2 regions of the Halobacillus shinanisalinarum genome follow, and region 2 is predicted to be linked to the other one. Evidence: riboswitches for the same ligand, from Rfam matches in the RefSeq annotation. Region 2 holds a riboswitch; the other holds the start of a gene.
The links. A riboswitch is a leader RNA that binds a small molecule or an ion and turns the genes downstream of it on or off. The one in region 2 is predicted to bind cobalamin.
Positions count from the first base shown of each region.

Region 1 (7,951 bases), 2.2 Mb from region 2:
ATTCCAAAATTCTGCTCGTCCATCCCATTGTTTCTCTGCTTCCTGATGCCAATTAAATGAATTCATTCGTGTTTGCCTCCTATGGTTTGCGTGCCTTGATTATAAAAGTTGCCGGAATCATACGCGCTTTATATAAAGAGTAATAACGCTCAGAGTATTCTTCCTTTTCCTCATGACTATCCACTTCCCCTTCTATGATTCTCTCAATCTGAAAGCCTGTCTGGATGAGTTCGTTTATGTACGTACTAAGTTTTCTTTTTGGCAAAATAGCTGCCGCTTCTTCTCCCTTAAAGCTTTCGATCAAACGATCCTCCTTTGCCTCGTAAGGGTTCGCAACGACAAGCCTGCCATCTTCTGCATTCACTACAGGATAAAAGGGATGCTCCCAGCTAAAGATCAAGCTTCCCCCTGCTTTCAGGTAAGAAAAAATCAATTGGAGAGTCTGTTTTAAATCCACCGTCCAACCAAGCGCATAGATTGAATATACAACATCAAAATGATCTGTGGGAATTATACCCGCTTCTTCCATTGGAGCACAACGAAGCTTAACCTTATCATCCTTCAATGTCTGTTTTGCTGTATCAATTTGTGCCTGTGATAGATCAACCCCCAGAGCTCACTCGCACCTTGCTCACTCATACTTTTTAACGAATGGCCGCTGCCACACCCTATATCGAGAACACACGTCCCTTCCACTACATCAAAAAGCTGAAGCTCTTCTTCTGTTTGAACGAACGGTCCATAGTTCGGTAGTGCATCGATTCCATTGTAGTGATGTGCAACCGTATTCCAGCAAGTTCGGTTCATGTCAATTGCTTGTTTTTCATTCAATATAGTCACTTCCTTCTTCTTTCACATAACTCCCTCGTATTAGTAATTCTACATGTCTGAATCTATTCCTCTTTGATCGTTAAACTTCCCCTTCTTTATTCCCATTCGTCAAAAAAACTATTGCGCGGTTCTACAATCTTCGTTATGATAAAAACACAAGATAAGCTAACGAAATATTAAAACAACACTATATATTGTATTAGCGAAGAGAAGATGCCACTAGGCTTAATAGGGAATCCGGTGTAAGTCCGGAACTGCCCCCGCAACTGTTATCGCTCTAGAAACGGATAATCCACTGTGCCTGCGTGCATGGGAAGGACCGGAGTAGAAATGAGCGTTAAGTCAGGAGACCTGTCTTTCTACGCACGAAAGTTTCTACTTCTTCGGGGATTGAGAAGATGAAGCGATGGAATGAACAGGCGTTTTCAGTTGCTCTTTTGGGACGTGCACGCCTTCGTTTCATGGTTTCATCCGCTCAATTTTAATGAGCGGATTTTTTTATGGCTAATTATTCAGACAGCGTGATTGTGATGTGGCGTACCCTTTTTCATCAGGGATTCTCACATGACCTTTTTCAAAAGCTGTTTTAAAGGAGTGATTTGATGGAGATGGTACATACATTAGATTGGCAAGATTGGTTGGAACGTCAGAAGGGAAATTTCCTGTCGCTTGATGTGCAGCGATTGTTGGACAAGCTACCTTCGATGAATCTGGGCCAGATGGGGCACGAGGAGCAGGCGAAGGCATTGATCTTGGAGTGTTTGGCGGAGATTAGTGAGACAGAGCCGGATTGGACGTTTCTCGCGGCGAGGATGCAGCTTGAGATGATGTATGAGGCGTCGAACCGTAACCGCGGGATGAGCGAGCCTTATATGGGGTTGCATCATTTGATTGAGTTGTTAATGGACGAGGAAATTTATAGTACAAATCTACTTACTTCTTATTCGAAACAGGAAATCGAGGAGCTAGAAGCGGCGATTGTGCCTGGTCGTGATCATTTGTTTACTTATATTGGCTTAAAGACGCTTGGAGATCGTTATTTGGCAAGGTCAAAAGCTGGTAATATGTTTGAGCTTCCTCAGGAGCGGTTTATGATCATTGCGATGACGTTAATGGCACAGGAGGATCGTTCAAAACGGTTAGATTTGGTAAAAGAATCTTATTGGGCCTTGAGTCATCTCTATATGACAGTGGCAACGCCAACCCTGGCTAATGCAGGGAAACGTTATGGTCAGCTGAGCTCATGCTTTATTGATACCGTCGACGACAGCCTGCAGTCGATTTATGATACGAACACGGACGTTGCAAATTTGAGTAAGCATGGTGGCGGGATTGGTGTTTATCTAGGGAAAATTCGCAGCCGCGGTAGTGATATTCGTGGCTTTAAAGGTGTTTCCTCTGGGGTACTGCCGTGGATGAAGCAGCTTAACAATACAGCTGTCAGTGTGGACCAGCTCGGTCAGCGGCAAGGTGCGGTTGCCGTCTACCTTGATGTTTGGCACAAGGATATTTTTCCGTTTCTCGACAGTCGGTTGAATAATGGTGATGAACGGCAGCGGACACATGACTTGTTTACGGGAGTCTCGATTCCGGATGTGTTTATGGAAGCTGTTGAGAAGCGTGAAGACTGGTATTTATTCGATCCGCATGAGGTCCGCTCCGTAATGGGCTTTTCTCTTGAGGATTATTTTGACGAAACACGTGGGGATGGCTCGTTTCGACAGCGTTATTACGCTTGTGTTGATAACCCTGATTTGTCAAAAGAAACCGTGCCCGCGATCGATGTTATTAAGCGGATCATGATTGGCCAGCTTGAAACGGGAACACCGTACATGTTTTACCGTGATGAGGTTAATCGCATGAATCCGAACAGTCATAAAGGGATGGTGTATTGCAGTAATTTGTGTACAGAAATTACCCAAAATCAAAGTCCTACTGTCCAGGAAGAACAATATGTTGAGGATGGCAAGATCATTACTGTTCAAGAACCAGGTGAGTTCGTTGTTTGTAACTTATCGAGTGTGAACTTAGGGCGCGCGGTTCCAGCTGGAGTTCTTGCAAGGCTGATTCCGATCCAAGTCCGGATGCTTGATAATGTCATTGATCAAAATTCAATTCCAGTGAAGCAGGCACAACTGACGAATCAATCCTACCGCGGCATCGGCCTTGGTACGTTTGGCTGGGCTCACTTACTTGCTCAGAAAAAAATCGCCTGGGAATCAGATGAAGCAGTTGACTATACGAAGGAAGTGTATGAGGGAATTGCTTACTATTCCATCCTTGCCAGCAGTCAACTTGCCCGTGAAAAAGGCAGTTATCCATTATTTGAAGGGTCGGACTGGGATACAGGAGCATTTTTTGTTAAACGGTCGTTTGATCAAGATAGTAGTTGGAACTGGGAGCAGCTACAACGTGACGTGGCCGAGAGGGGAATGCGTAATGGATACTTAATGGCTGTGGCTCCGAACTCCAGTACCTCAATCATTGCCGGTAGCACAGCAAGCATTGATCCGATTTTCAAAAAGTTTTATTCCGAGGAGAAAAAGGATTATAAGATTCCTGTGACGGCCCCTGATTTAAGCACAGAAACGTATTGGTATTATAAATCAGCATACGATATTGATCAGCATACAAGCATAAAGCAAAATGCCGTGCGCCAGAGATATGTGGATCAGTCGATATCATTTAATATCTATGTTCGTAATTCGATTAAAGCTAAAGAACTGCTTGCTATACATTTAGATGCCTGGAGACAGGGATTGAAGACGACTTACTATACGCGCTCCACCTCTAGTCAAGGGGAATATGACGATTGTGAGAGCTGCTCATCCTAAAGGAGGTTGATGGAATTGGATACTGCCATTCATAAGCGGAAGCTTGTCGATCGTGAAGCACCAAATGCTTCAACAGGAATTGTTAACGGCCGAAGCTCAAACGTACTCAATTGGGACGATACCCGTTATTCTTGGGCTTACCCCATGTACAAACGAATGCTCTCGAACTTTTGGATTCCGAATGAAATTAATATGAGCAATGATTTAAAACAGTGGCCTCAGTTAACGGAGCAAGAACAGGCTTCTTTTAAAAAGATTATTGGTTTGCTTGCGTTCCTTGACTCAATCCAAACTGATTATGCCGGGAAGATTACGGACTATCTAACTGACTCGAGTTTGTCGGCACTCATGCAAGTGCTGGCTTTTCAGGAAGTTGTCCATAATCAATCCTACTCTTATGTGCTATCGACGCTCGTTGATCAAAGTGAGCAGGAACGTATTTTTGAATATTGGAAACATGATGAGGTATTGGTTGAGCGGAACGAATTTATAACTGGCGGCTACCAAGCTTTCTCTGATGAGCCTACATTAGAGAGTTTTCTAAAATCACTGGTATATGATGTCGTACTTGAGGGATTGTTCTTCTATGCGGGTTTTGCGTTCTTCTACAATTTGGCACGCAATCAGAAGATGGTATCGACGAGTACAATGATTAACTACATTAATCGTGATGAACAGATTCATGTCAATTTGTTTACGCGAATCTTCAAGGAAACGTTGACTGAAAATCCAGAGCTTGATCGTAACGAGTATGAGCAATTTGTGACGGAGACGTTTGCTGAAGCGGCGGAGCTTGAAATTAAGTGGGCCCATCATATTATTGGCGATCGCTTCCCAGGAATTCCGATTGGCGACCTTGAAGATTACATCCGGTTTATGGCCAACAATCGGTGCAGCCAAATGGGTGCTGAAAAGCCATTTCCCGGCTATCAAGAGAATCCGCTCAAGTGGATTCGTGCCTATCAAGAAGTCGACGAAGGGAAATCAGACTTCTTCGAACAGAAATCAAGACAATACACCAAAGTATCAGAAGACAACGGCTTTGATGACCTATAAATGGAATATTAACCCACCTCAGGTCATCCATAATTTGGATGACCTGAGGTGGGTTTTATTTACGAACTTACCATTTTTCCTCCATTTACATGGATCACTTGACCAGTGACGTAGCATGAATCATCAGAGGATAAATATACATAGGCTGGGGCGAGCTCAAACGGCTGCCCTGCCTTTTTCATCGGAGTGTCCGCACCAAACTTTTCAACATCCTGCCTGGAAAAACTCGCTGGAATAAGCGGTGTCCAAATCGGCCCAGGCGCAACAGCATTCACTCGAATGCCTTTGTCCGCAACATTTTGTGACAAGGCACTGGTGAAGCCTACAATAGCTCCTTTAGTAGCTGTGTAATCAATGAGTTGTTTGTTGCCTTCATAAGCCACAACAGACGTCGTATTGATAATTGCATCTCCTTCATTTAAATGTGGCAGTGCAGCTTTTGCTAAGTAAAAGAAGGAGTAAATATTGGTTTTAAATGTGTCGTCAAATTGTTCATTTGTAATATTAGTTAAACTTGCCTGCGGAAATTGAACACCATGATTATTGACAAGAATATTTAACTTGCCAAAGCTTTCAATCGTTTGATTGATAACACTTTCACAATGTTTCGGTTCCCTAAGATCACCCGTTATGAGAAGACACTTGCGTCCAAGTTCTTCAATCCGTTTTTTTGTTCGGAATGCATCCTCATTTTCATACTCATAAAAGTACGGAATAACCAGATCTGCTCCTTCTTTCGCATAGGCAATCGCGACAGATGCACCAATTCCGCTATCTCCTCCCGTAATAATGGCCACTTTATTTTTTAATTTTTCACTGCCCTTATAATCGGGGTTTTCAATAATTGGCTTTGGATCCATAGCAGTTTCAATCCCAGGCTGTTGGTCTTGATGTTGGGGTTTGAAGGTCAATGGCTGTTGTTTAGTCTCGGTGATTTTCTTGTAGTAAGGGTATTTAGGGTACATCATTATTCCCTCCAGTAAAAAGTATCCTTTTAATTTCCCCTAAAAATCAATTATTTACCCCTTCTAATTTCCAACTATGTAAAATCAATAGGGAATCCTGTGTTAAACTAAGTCATATAGGAATCCATATATTTTTCATTATATAAAAACCTTAATGAGAGGGGTGTCGTCTATTCTATGAGGTGGGACAAGTTGATTAGCAAAGAGCAAACAGAGGATATTCCACAACTGCCAAATGATAAGCAAACTGAACCAACTATTAATGAATTAGTTGAAGAATGGATTCACGTGTACGGCCATGATCTCAAATGGCTCGCCTACTCATATGTGAAGGACCACTCCTTAGCTGAAGACCTAACCCAGGAAGCGTTCATTAAAGCCTACCAAAAATATTCAACGTTTAAGCAACAATCTAGTGTTAAAACGTGGCTTTATAAAATAACGATAAACTTATGTAAGGATCATCTTAAGAGTTCCTACATTAAAAGAGTGATCAAGAAAAGTACAGAAGTTTTCCGTAGTATCCCTTCCCCACACGCCACACCAGAGGAGTATCTAGTCAACAAAAGTGAGGATGAAGAGCTTCTTGAACAGATTCTTAAATTGGATAACAAGTATAGAGAAATGATTATCTTATATTATTTTGAGGAATTTGATGTGAAAGATATAGCCCATGTGTTAAAAGTCAGTCCGAACACAGTTAAAACGAGACTAAGGCGGGCACGTCAGCTTTTGCAAGAACAGCTGACCTCAGAAGGAGGTTCACAAGATGAATGATTTACTAGATCATCGATTAAAGAAAATGGATCATAATATGAAATATCAGAAGGTTCCCATGAGAAAACCCGATATTGAGAATATGGTACATCAAGTCACTCATCAGCCGACGAAAAGGCCAGTGAAAAAATGGATGAAGTTCACCTTCCCCATGCCTGCTGTAGCTGCCATCGCTTTCCTCTGCTTCCAGGTAACCAACCAACCTTCCGAAACAGCTATGCATAAGGCTGTTCCGCTCTCAGAGCGATCCTTAGTCACTGAGCATAAAGCGCAGCAACCTATCGAGTCAAGCACAAATGTCCAATCCATTCAACAAACAAGTGGTACGGAAATCTCTGAACAGAAACAGAGATCCACAATGGTTCGCCAGACTTACGTCATGTTTGATGACCACATGTTCGTGCAAACAGGAAAGCGCGTAACAGAGACAGAGCTTAGCAAAGTCATTGGCACAGTGAAAACAAGTACAGCGCAAGAACAACAAAGAAATAATGCCTTTTTCCCTGAAGCAGATATTTACAGCATTAAAGGGGCGGATGCCTCCAATAAAATTGCCATTCAAAGCAGGCGAAGTACAGGTATCGGGTCAAGCTCAATCAGCCAACAAGGCTATTTCATCTTCGAAAAAAAAGAACCCTTACCAGCCGCCCAATAAACCCATTAACTTCCACCTCAGGTCATCCAAAATTTGGATGACCTGAGGTGGAAGTTTTTCTCTATGACTTTTCTATAAGATTGTGATCAGCCAAATAGGCTTTAAGGTTATCTAATGAAGCATAAATATCTCCTTTAATTTTAGGATTATAGAAAACGGCTGCAGGGTGATACATTGGAAAAATGCTAAACGATTTATAGGAAAGCCGATATTCTTCATTCCGAAGCTCCTTGATAGGTGTTTCGATCACCTGACCAAGGACGTCTGCCAGCTTATCTCCTCGACCTGTTAAACGTTCGTAAGCAACTCCACCTAAGGTAATAATGAGCGAAGGTGATAGTTTTTCAAGCTGATAATCTAAGATAGGCGCATGTGCTAAGACTTCCTTTTTATTAGGTTTACGATTAGCTTTACGCTCCCCACCTTTATTCGTTTTCACCCACTTATACGGTCGGCTCCGCACAGCACTCGTAATATAGATGTCTTCTCTTTTAAGTCCCACATAGGCTAGTTGCTTATCAAGTTCATCACCTGCTCTTCCGATAAAAGGTTCCCCTTTTACCGCTTCATTCTCCCCAGGTGCTTCACCCACGATCACGACCTCTGCATTCTCATTGCCTTGTCCAAGTACAAACCCTTCAACATGATAGGGCTCCATTTTCTCTCTAGCCTTATCCAGCAGCCAATCCGGAAGTTCCATGCATTCCACCTCCCTACTAGCCTTTCCATTTTCCTCCACCTCAGGTCATCCAAAAACTGGATGACCTGAGGTGGAATTGATTGGGTAATTGGAATTAGCGGTCCCCTTTCACAGGAAAAAGAAAGGGGTAAAA
Region 1 covers NZ_CP095074.1:2,842,069-2,850,019, reverse strand. The annotation lists gene MUO14_RS14320 (class I SAM-dependent methyltransferase) at 1-66, opposite strand, end outside; partial or broken gene MUO14_RS14315 (class I SAM-dependent methyltransferase) at 80-831, opposite strand; cobalamin riboswitch at 1,025-1,204, shown strand; gene MUO14_RS14310 (ribonucleoside-diphosphate reductase subunit alpha) at 1,434-3,665, shown strand; gene MUO14_RS14305 (ribonucleotide-diphosphate reductase subunit beta) at 3,681-4,721, shown strand; gene MUO14_RS14300 (SDR family oxidoreductase) at 4,781-5,686, opposite strand; gene MUO14_RS14295 (sigma-70 family RNA polymerase sigma factor) at 5,879-6,463, shown strand; gene MUO14_RS14290 (hypothetical protein) at 6,456-7,118, shown strand; gene MUO14_RS14285 (uracil-DNA glycosylase) at 7,180-7,818, opposite strand.
Region 1: it holds a riboswitch for cobalamin, as region 2 does, so the genes downstream of both, MUO14_RS14310 (ribonucleoside-diphosphate reductase subunit alpha) here and MUO14_RS01000 (DUF4430 domain-containing protein) in region 2, are expected to answer to the same signal.

Region 2 (7,951 bases):
GTCATGGTTGGTTTAGTAATTTTTGCATTAGTATCCAGCTTTAATAAAGAGAAAGCTGTCGTAGCTGAAGGAGAGCCAGCTCCAGATTTTCAATTAGAAAAGTTTGGTTCAGATGGAGAAACAATTGCGCTTAGCGACTTAGAAGGAAAAGGAGTGATGATTAACTTTTGGGCTACTTATTGCGAACCGTGTAAGGACGAAATGCCGTACATGGAGAAACTTTACCCTGAATATAAGGAAAAGGGCGTAGAAATACTTGCAGTGAACTTAGATTCAACTAACCTTGTTGTTGAACAATTTCTAGACAAGTATGGGATCACCTTCCCTATTCTCCAAGATGAAAATGGACAGGTAATGAACAGATATAACGTGGGGCCCATCCCATCTACATTTTTCATCAGTCCTGAAGGGAAAGTTGTGAAGCATGTCGTAGGGCCGCTTACCCTGGATAAGTTGGAAGGATATTTGCAGCAAATTACTCCTGAGACATAGAGTCTATTTCGAAATTGTGAGGTTTTACTATGAATAACATTACATGCGAATGTGGGCATGTGAACCCAGAGGGAACGGTACTATGTGAATCTTGTGGTAAGCCCATAGAGAACAATCAGCATATCAATGGTAATGATGATCAGGCATTATTAAACATGAGGTACGATGGCAGTGCCAGACGATCGCAAACATATAATCGTACGCTTATCGATAAAATATGGAACTTCTTTTCCTCCGTTAAGGTCGGCGTCTGGCTCATCGTAACTACATTAATTGCTTCAGCAGTCGGAACGATATTTCCCCAGGAAATGTACATACCACCGAATACCGATGCTGCCACACACTACGCTGATCAGTACGGCTTAGCAGGTCAAATTTATTATCAATTGGGCTTTCATAATTTATTTAGTTCCTGGTGGTACATGCTCTTGCTTGCTATGATTGGAATCTCAATTGTAGTAGCAAGTATTGATCGGTTTGTACCTTTATATAAAACACTTAAAACTCAAAAGCCAAGACGTCACGATTTATTTATGAAGAAACAGAGGATCTTCGGTGAGACGCAGTCAAGTTCGGTATACTTTGAGCAAGTCAAAATGAACTTAAAAAAGAGTCGTTTCAAGGTCACAGAACAAAACGGTCACATTTTAGCAGAGAAAAACCGTTTCGCAAGGTGGGGGCCTTACGTCAACCACATAGGGTTAATCATCTTTTTACTTGGTACTCTATTACGGTTCATACCTGCTCTTTATATAGATGACTTTGTTTGGGTGAGAGAGGGAGAAACGGCAGTTATTAACGGTACGGAAGGCCAGTATTATATTAAAAACAAAGAGTTTATTCTGGAAACGTATAATGAGGATGATGAACGATTTCAGGAAGCGCTTCAAAACAATGGCAACCCAGTGCCCAAAACATATCAAACCAATGCCGTTATTTATGAGAGAACAGATCCGATCGTAGTCGGCGGCGATCCTGAGCTTGAAAAAATTAAAGAAGATCAGTTGAAAGTGAACCATCCACTAAAATTTGGCGGGTTTGCTCTTTACCAAGCGAGTTATCAATTAAATGAATTTAAAGAAATGACCTTTAAGATACATGATAAGAACAATGAAGACAGTTCTTATGGTCAGTTCACCGTTAACTTGTCTGAGCCGAAATCTGAGTATCAACTTGATAGCGGCTATCGGGTTGTGCTTGATTCCTATTTTCCAGAATATGAACTTAAAGATGGCTCTCCCGTTTCTGTGTCTAAGTATCCCAAGAATCCAGCGTTTGTTTTTAAGGTCTTTCCACCTGGTGAGTCAGAGCCTGAAATAAGCTTTGCTGGAATCGGTGTAAATGTTGATGCTACAGGTGAGAATGATTATAAAGTGGGCTTAGTCGATTTTGATGTCCGTGATGTAACCGGCTTGACTGTACGTAAAGATTACACGCTTCCTTTCATTGCGCTTGGGGGCGCGATCTTCATGATTGGTGTCATTCAGGGGATGTATTGGAACCATAGGAGAATCTGGATTAAGCCGAAGGAAAATGGAGTATGGATTGCAGGTCATACGAATAAAAATTGGTTTGCGTTAAGACGAGAAATCGATAAAGTGATTGTTGACACAGGAATAGAAGCACCTAAAGATCAACAAGAAATGGAAAGTTAGCCTCATAAGCAGGTGATTAAGGAGGGTGTACAATGGATCTAAGTACAATAAGCAGTAACTTGCTTTATGCCGCTTTTATTATCTATTTAATCGCTACGTTTTTCTTCGGAGGAACAATACGTGATAAGAAAAGGAAGAGGGCGGGTATTGCAGGTAACATTGGGATAACATTGACGATTATAGGGTTCCTCGCTCAAGTTGGTTATTTTTTTACAAGGTGGGGGGCGAGCGGACATGCTCCTGTTAGTAATTTATTTGAATTTACAACGTTCTTTGGCATGATGCTTGTACTGGCGTTTATTGTTATGTATTTTATTTATCGAATTAATGTTCTCGGATTATTTGCCTTGCCTATAGCCCTGTTGATTATAGCTTTTGCAAGTATGTTTCCGAGCGAAATATCGCCACTTGTTCCATCACTGCAGTCACATTGGCTTTATATCCATGTGACAACAGCATCACTGGGACAAGCAGTACTTTCCGTTAGTTTTGTTGCTGGATTAATCTTTTTAACCCGACAAATTGATCAGTCTAAAAGGTCAAAACATACTTTTTGGCTGGAATTTGTCATCTATATGCTTGCTACAGCATTAGCCTTTATTATCATCTCTTCAACTTTCAATGCGATGAATTATGAGGCAACTTTCGAAGCACCGGTCGAAGGACAGCCAACGGAAATTACGTATCAAATGCCAGCCATTGCCGGTCCTACAGACAGCGAACTGCTTACAGATGATATGGCACCGCTATTTAGTGTACCAGAGTGGATGCGTGGACAGGACGCTGCGATTAAATTTAACACAATGATTTGGGCATTCCTCGGCGGCCTTGTTCTTTACTGGCTCGCACGTCTAATTTTACGAAAAAGGATTGGGGCATCTATTCAACCTTTACTTAAAAAGGTGAATCCTGAACTCGTCGATGAAATATCATATCGTGCGGTAGCGATCGGCTTCCCCATCTTCACACTTGGGGCGCTCATTTTCGCAATGATCTGGGCCCAACAAGCATGGGACCGCTTCTGGGGGTGGGACCCTAAAGAAGTATGGGCATTAATTACGTTCTTCTTTTATGCGGCCTATTTACACCTAAGACTTTCGAGAGGCTGGCAAGGAAAGAAATCAGCCTGGCTCGCAGTAGGTGGGTTTGCCATTATTATGTTCAATTTACTTGCGGTAAACTTAATCATATCTGGGCTGCACTCCTACGCATAAGGTAACGTGAGGCAGGAAGGGTTTGGCCACCCGTCCTGTCTTTTATATAATAGTAGACAGAGAATTTGTAGTAGAAGATGTTCAAAAAGTCACCAAATGATAAAACGGCGAATTTCTTCGTTGCTCGGTTTCTCCGGTCCTCACGTATGAAAGCCATACGCTGTGGTCCTCAAAACGTTCGCGCCTCGAACGTCTTGCGACGCACAAGGAATGTGCTCGTGTCACTTTGGCACAAGGAGGTGACGGTCTTTGTCGACTTCTCATTCGTCAACTTTTTGAACACACACTAGTAAAAAAATGGAGGGAGCAAGCAAATGGATCATGAAGCAAAAATATTAGTGGTAGATGACGAGGAGCGTATTAGAAGGCTTATCCGTATGTATCTTGAACGTGAAGACTATACAGTAGAAGAGGCTGAAGATGGCGAAGAAGCTATAAAGAAAGCCCTGCAAGAGGATTATGATGTGATTTTACTTGACCTCATGATGCCGGGTAAAGATGGTATTGAAGTATGTAAAGAATTACGTGAGAAAAAAGCGACTCCTGTGATTATGCTGACGGCTAAGGGAGAGGAAGCCAATCGTGTGCAAGGCTTTGAAGTAGGGACAGATGACTACATTGTAAAGCCATTTAGCCCGAGGGAAGTTGTGCTGCGTGTGAAAGCGCTTCTAAGACGAGCTTCAACGACAAAATTCTTGGAAACCGATACGTCAGCTAGAAATGTACTAGTATTTCCTCATATGACCATTGATAATGATGCCCATCGTGTCACAGCTGACGGGAAAGAAGTTGCACTAACTCCCAAAGAGTACGAATTGCTTAATTATATGGCCCAAACACCTGATAAGGTGTTTGATCGAGAACAATTGCTAAAAGAAGTATGGCAATATGAGTTCTTTGGTGATTTGCGCACTGTGGATACACATGTGAAACGCCTTCGTGAAAAATTAAGTAAGGTATCAACGGATGCGGCGGGGATGATCGTTACAGTATGGGGCGTTGGTTATAAATTTGAGGTTAGTGGCGAGTAATGTTCTGGAGAAGTGTTGTAGGAAAACTATGGTTTACCATTCTTCTGCTTGTTTGTTTCGTTTTAGTTATACTGACCTTCCTCCTTTTAAAGTTTTTTGAAAATTATCATGTATTAGAAGCAGAACGGGATTTGTTGCAAACAGCTTCGAAAGTATCTGAGGTTGTGGAAGAATACGAGGACCGAGACTTAATATTATCTATGACCAATTTAATTAAAGACCCTGCTAGTCAAATCCTTGTAGCTTACGATTCATCTGATTTTTTAACATCTTCCAGTGACTCAAACAAATTGCCAACTATAGGCTATAACTGGTTTATGAACGACAATGAACTTTCCTCAGTTATAGAAAACGGTGAGGATGTTATGAAAGTGGCAGGGTTTAACCAGTCCGAGCTTGAGGTTATGGTAGTCGGGACACCGCTTGCCAATGAGCGGGGAGCTGTATTTGTATATCAATCACTAGATACGATTCAAAAGACTTCAAATCAAACGACAAAAATAATTTTCTTAGGGGCGGGAATTGCCATTATCTTGACAACAATCTTTGCCTTCTTCCTATCTACACGTATCACCGCTCCCTTGATAAAAATGAGAGAAGGGGCACTTGAACTTGCTAAAGGAGAATTTAATACAAAGATTCCAATTTTAACACATGACGAAATTGGTGAATTAGCGATGGCATTCAATCGTATGGGACGAGAGCTTAAGTTCCACATTAATGCCGTAAATCAGGAAAAAGAGCAGCTTTCCGGAATTTTACGATCTATGGCTGATGGAGTTTTAACGATCAATCGCAAGGGAGAAATTTTAGTCTCAAATCCACCTGCGGACCAATTTTATCAATCATGGAGATATGAAAATCACTCTGTTCAAGCATCTGAAGAAAGACGGCAAGTTCCCCAGCCATTAAAAAAACAGTTTGATGAAGTCATCGAAAGTGAGCAGGAAGTTATGACCGAAATCACAGTTCAAGGCCGTACATGGGTTATGCTCATGACCCCACTTTATGATCGAACCTATATTAGGGGGGCAGTCGCCGTGCTTCGTGACATGACGGAAGAACGAAGGTTAGATAAGTTAAGGAAAGACTTTATCGCTAACGTTTCACACGAACTTCGAACACCAATCTCCATGTTGCAAGGATACAGTGAAGCCATTGTAGATGATATCGCAGAATCAAAAGAAGATAAAAATGAACTGGCGAAAATCATACATGATGAATCACTGCGTATTGGCAGGCTAGTAAATGAACTACTTGACCTGGCAAGAATGGAAGCGGGTCATATTACTTTATATATTGACTCGGTTGAAGTAAAGCCGCTCTTAGATAAGATTATTCGTAAATTCCAAGGATTAGCAAGTGAGCGGGGTGTTGAGTTACACCTTCATTTTGGCGATAACTTCGAGACGATGAATGTAGATGCTGATCGTATTGAACAAGTCTTAACGAACTTAATCGATAATGCGATCCGTCATTCTGAAGAGCAAGGAGTAGTCGATGTAAATATTAAACGAACAGCTACTGAATGGGTGTTTGAAGTCATTGATTCAGGCCCGGGAATTCCAGAGGAAGATCTTCCATTTGTTTTTGAGAGATTTTATAAAGCAGATAAATCTAGGAAAAGAGAGACAAGTAAAAAGGGAACAGGTCTAGGGCTTGCGATAGCTAATAATATTGTAGAAGCACATAGGGGTTCCATACATGTCCATAGTAAAGTAAATGAAGGTACTACCTTTACGTTTAAACTGCCTGTTGACCTTGAGACTAATAACAAATAGCTTGATAATTGACTGCTCTTCATGTACGATGAACAGGAACTTAATAAATAGATTTAGGTACCTTTATGGATGAAATAGGGAATCTGGTGAAAGGCCAGAACTGTCCTCGCAACTGTATGTGTAGACGAAATAAGGAAGACCACTGCGGATAAGTCGCGGGAAGGTCCTTGAGTAGAACGACACACAAGTCAGTAGACCTGCCTGATCTTACGCTGTTTCAAAGCTTCGGGGATTGAGCGTTTGAGGCAACCGGACTGATTCGTGTAATGTATTTACATAGCCTAACTGGTATGTCTTAAGCCTGTTCTTCTATTGAAGAGCAGGTTTTTTATAGTTAGATCTGTGTTGTCCAGTCATATCCTTCCTTCGAACAGCATTATGAGTCAATTTAAATAGGAAGAGGAGTTTTTTTTATGGGAAAGGTGTCTACACTATTATCTGCACTTATGCTGACAATGCTCGTGTTAGCAGGCTGTCAATCGGAAAGCGGCGGTGAGGAAACGGCTTCCAAACAAGAGGAGAAACAAGAGGTAACCCTCCAAATTGAGCTTTCTAAGAATAAAGGCGAGAAAGTCATTTCGACTAAAGACGTGACTGTGGAAGAAGGAACCATGCTAATGGACGTGATGAAGAACAACTTCGAAGTGGAAGAAAATGAAGGGTTTATTACTGGCATAGAAGGAATCACTGCTACTGACGAAAAGGCATGGTTGTTTACAATTAATGGTGAATCTGCAATGGTCGGGGCTAATGAATATGAAGTGAAACAGGGAGACGAAATCGTTTTTGACTTCCACGCTTGGGAATGATGAGAAATGAACACCTATAAACTTACCTTGATCGCTATGCTCGCCTCTATGGCAATTGCAGGAAGGCTTGTTATGGCAAACATCCCCAATGCCCAGCCTGTAACGGCGATCATTATCATTACAGGGTTTTGGTTAGGACCGTTTTCAGCAGTTGTTATGGCTTTTTTAACTACTTTTCTGTCGAATATATTTTTAGGGATGGGGTATTGGACGATATGGCAAGTCGTTTCATGGTCTATTATCGGATTGGTAGCGGGATTAATCGGAAAGTTTTGGTCCACGATACCTGTGTGGCTTCTCTCAATATATGGGTTTATTAGTGGAATCTTATATGGCTTAATCATTTCATTAACGATGAGGGCAGTCGGGCAGCCATTCTGGGCTTATTATTTAGCTGGGCTGCCAATGGATTTAAACCATGCTGCAAGTAACGTCATTTTTATACTCGTGCTTTCCCCTGTGCTAGGTACATTATTTTCTAAATATCAAAAGAGGCATGCGATTTCCAGTGTATAATATGTCGATGTTCGAATAGAAAACCCATCTTAGAAAAGAAGTTGCTAGAGAAGGCAGCTTCTTTTTTGTTTTTGCTCAGAAAATTATAACTATCCTCGCTTTTCGTAGTGTGATATTATTATTTTTCATTTTTAATTATCCGTATTATGATGGGGAAGTGTAACTTTTTAATCTACATAAACGACAATATGAGTGAACGGGGAGGTTCAAGGTGTGAAACCGTTCTTTGATGAATTTTATGATAAGTATCATCGAGATCTATTTCAATTTATTTATTATATGGTTAAAAACCGTCAAGCAGCTGAAGATTTAACACAGGAGGTTTATATAAAAGTGCTCCAATCGTACCAATCTTTTGATGGGAGGAGCAGTGAAAAAACATGGTTGTTCTCTATTGCTCGCCATGTGGCAATTGACTATTTTCGCAAACAAGGAACAAAACGTAAGAGGATC
Region 2 covers NZ_CP095074.1:179,684-187,634, reverse strand. The annotation lists gene resA (thiol-disulfide oxidoreductase ResA) at 1-492, shown strand, start outside; gene resB (cytochrome c biogenesis protein ResB) at 522-2,147, shown strand; gene ccsB (c-type cytochrome biogenesis protein CcsB) at 2,180-3,361, shown strand; gene MUO14_RS01010 (response regulator transcription factor) at 3,676-4,392, shown strand; gene MUO14_RS01005 (ATP-binding protein) at 4,392-6,173, shown strand; cobalamin riboswitch at 6,212-6,392, shown strand; gene MUO14_RS01000 (DUF4430 domain-containing protein) at 6,587-6,982, shown strand; gene MUO14_RS00995 (ECF transporter S component) at 6,989-7,498, shown strand; gene sigX (RNA polymerase sigma factor SigX) at 7,712-7,951, shown strand, end outside.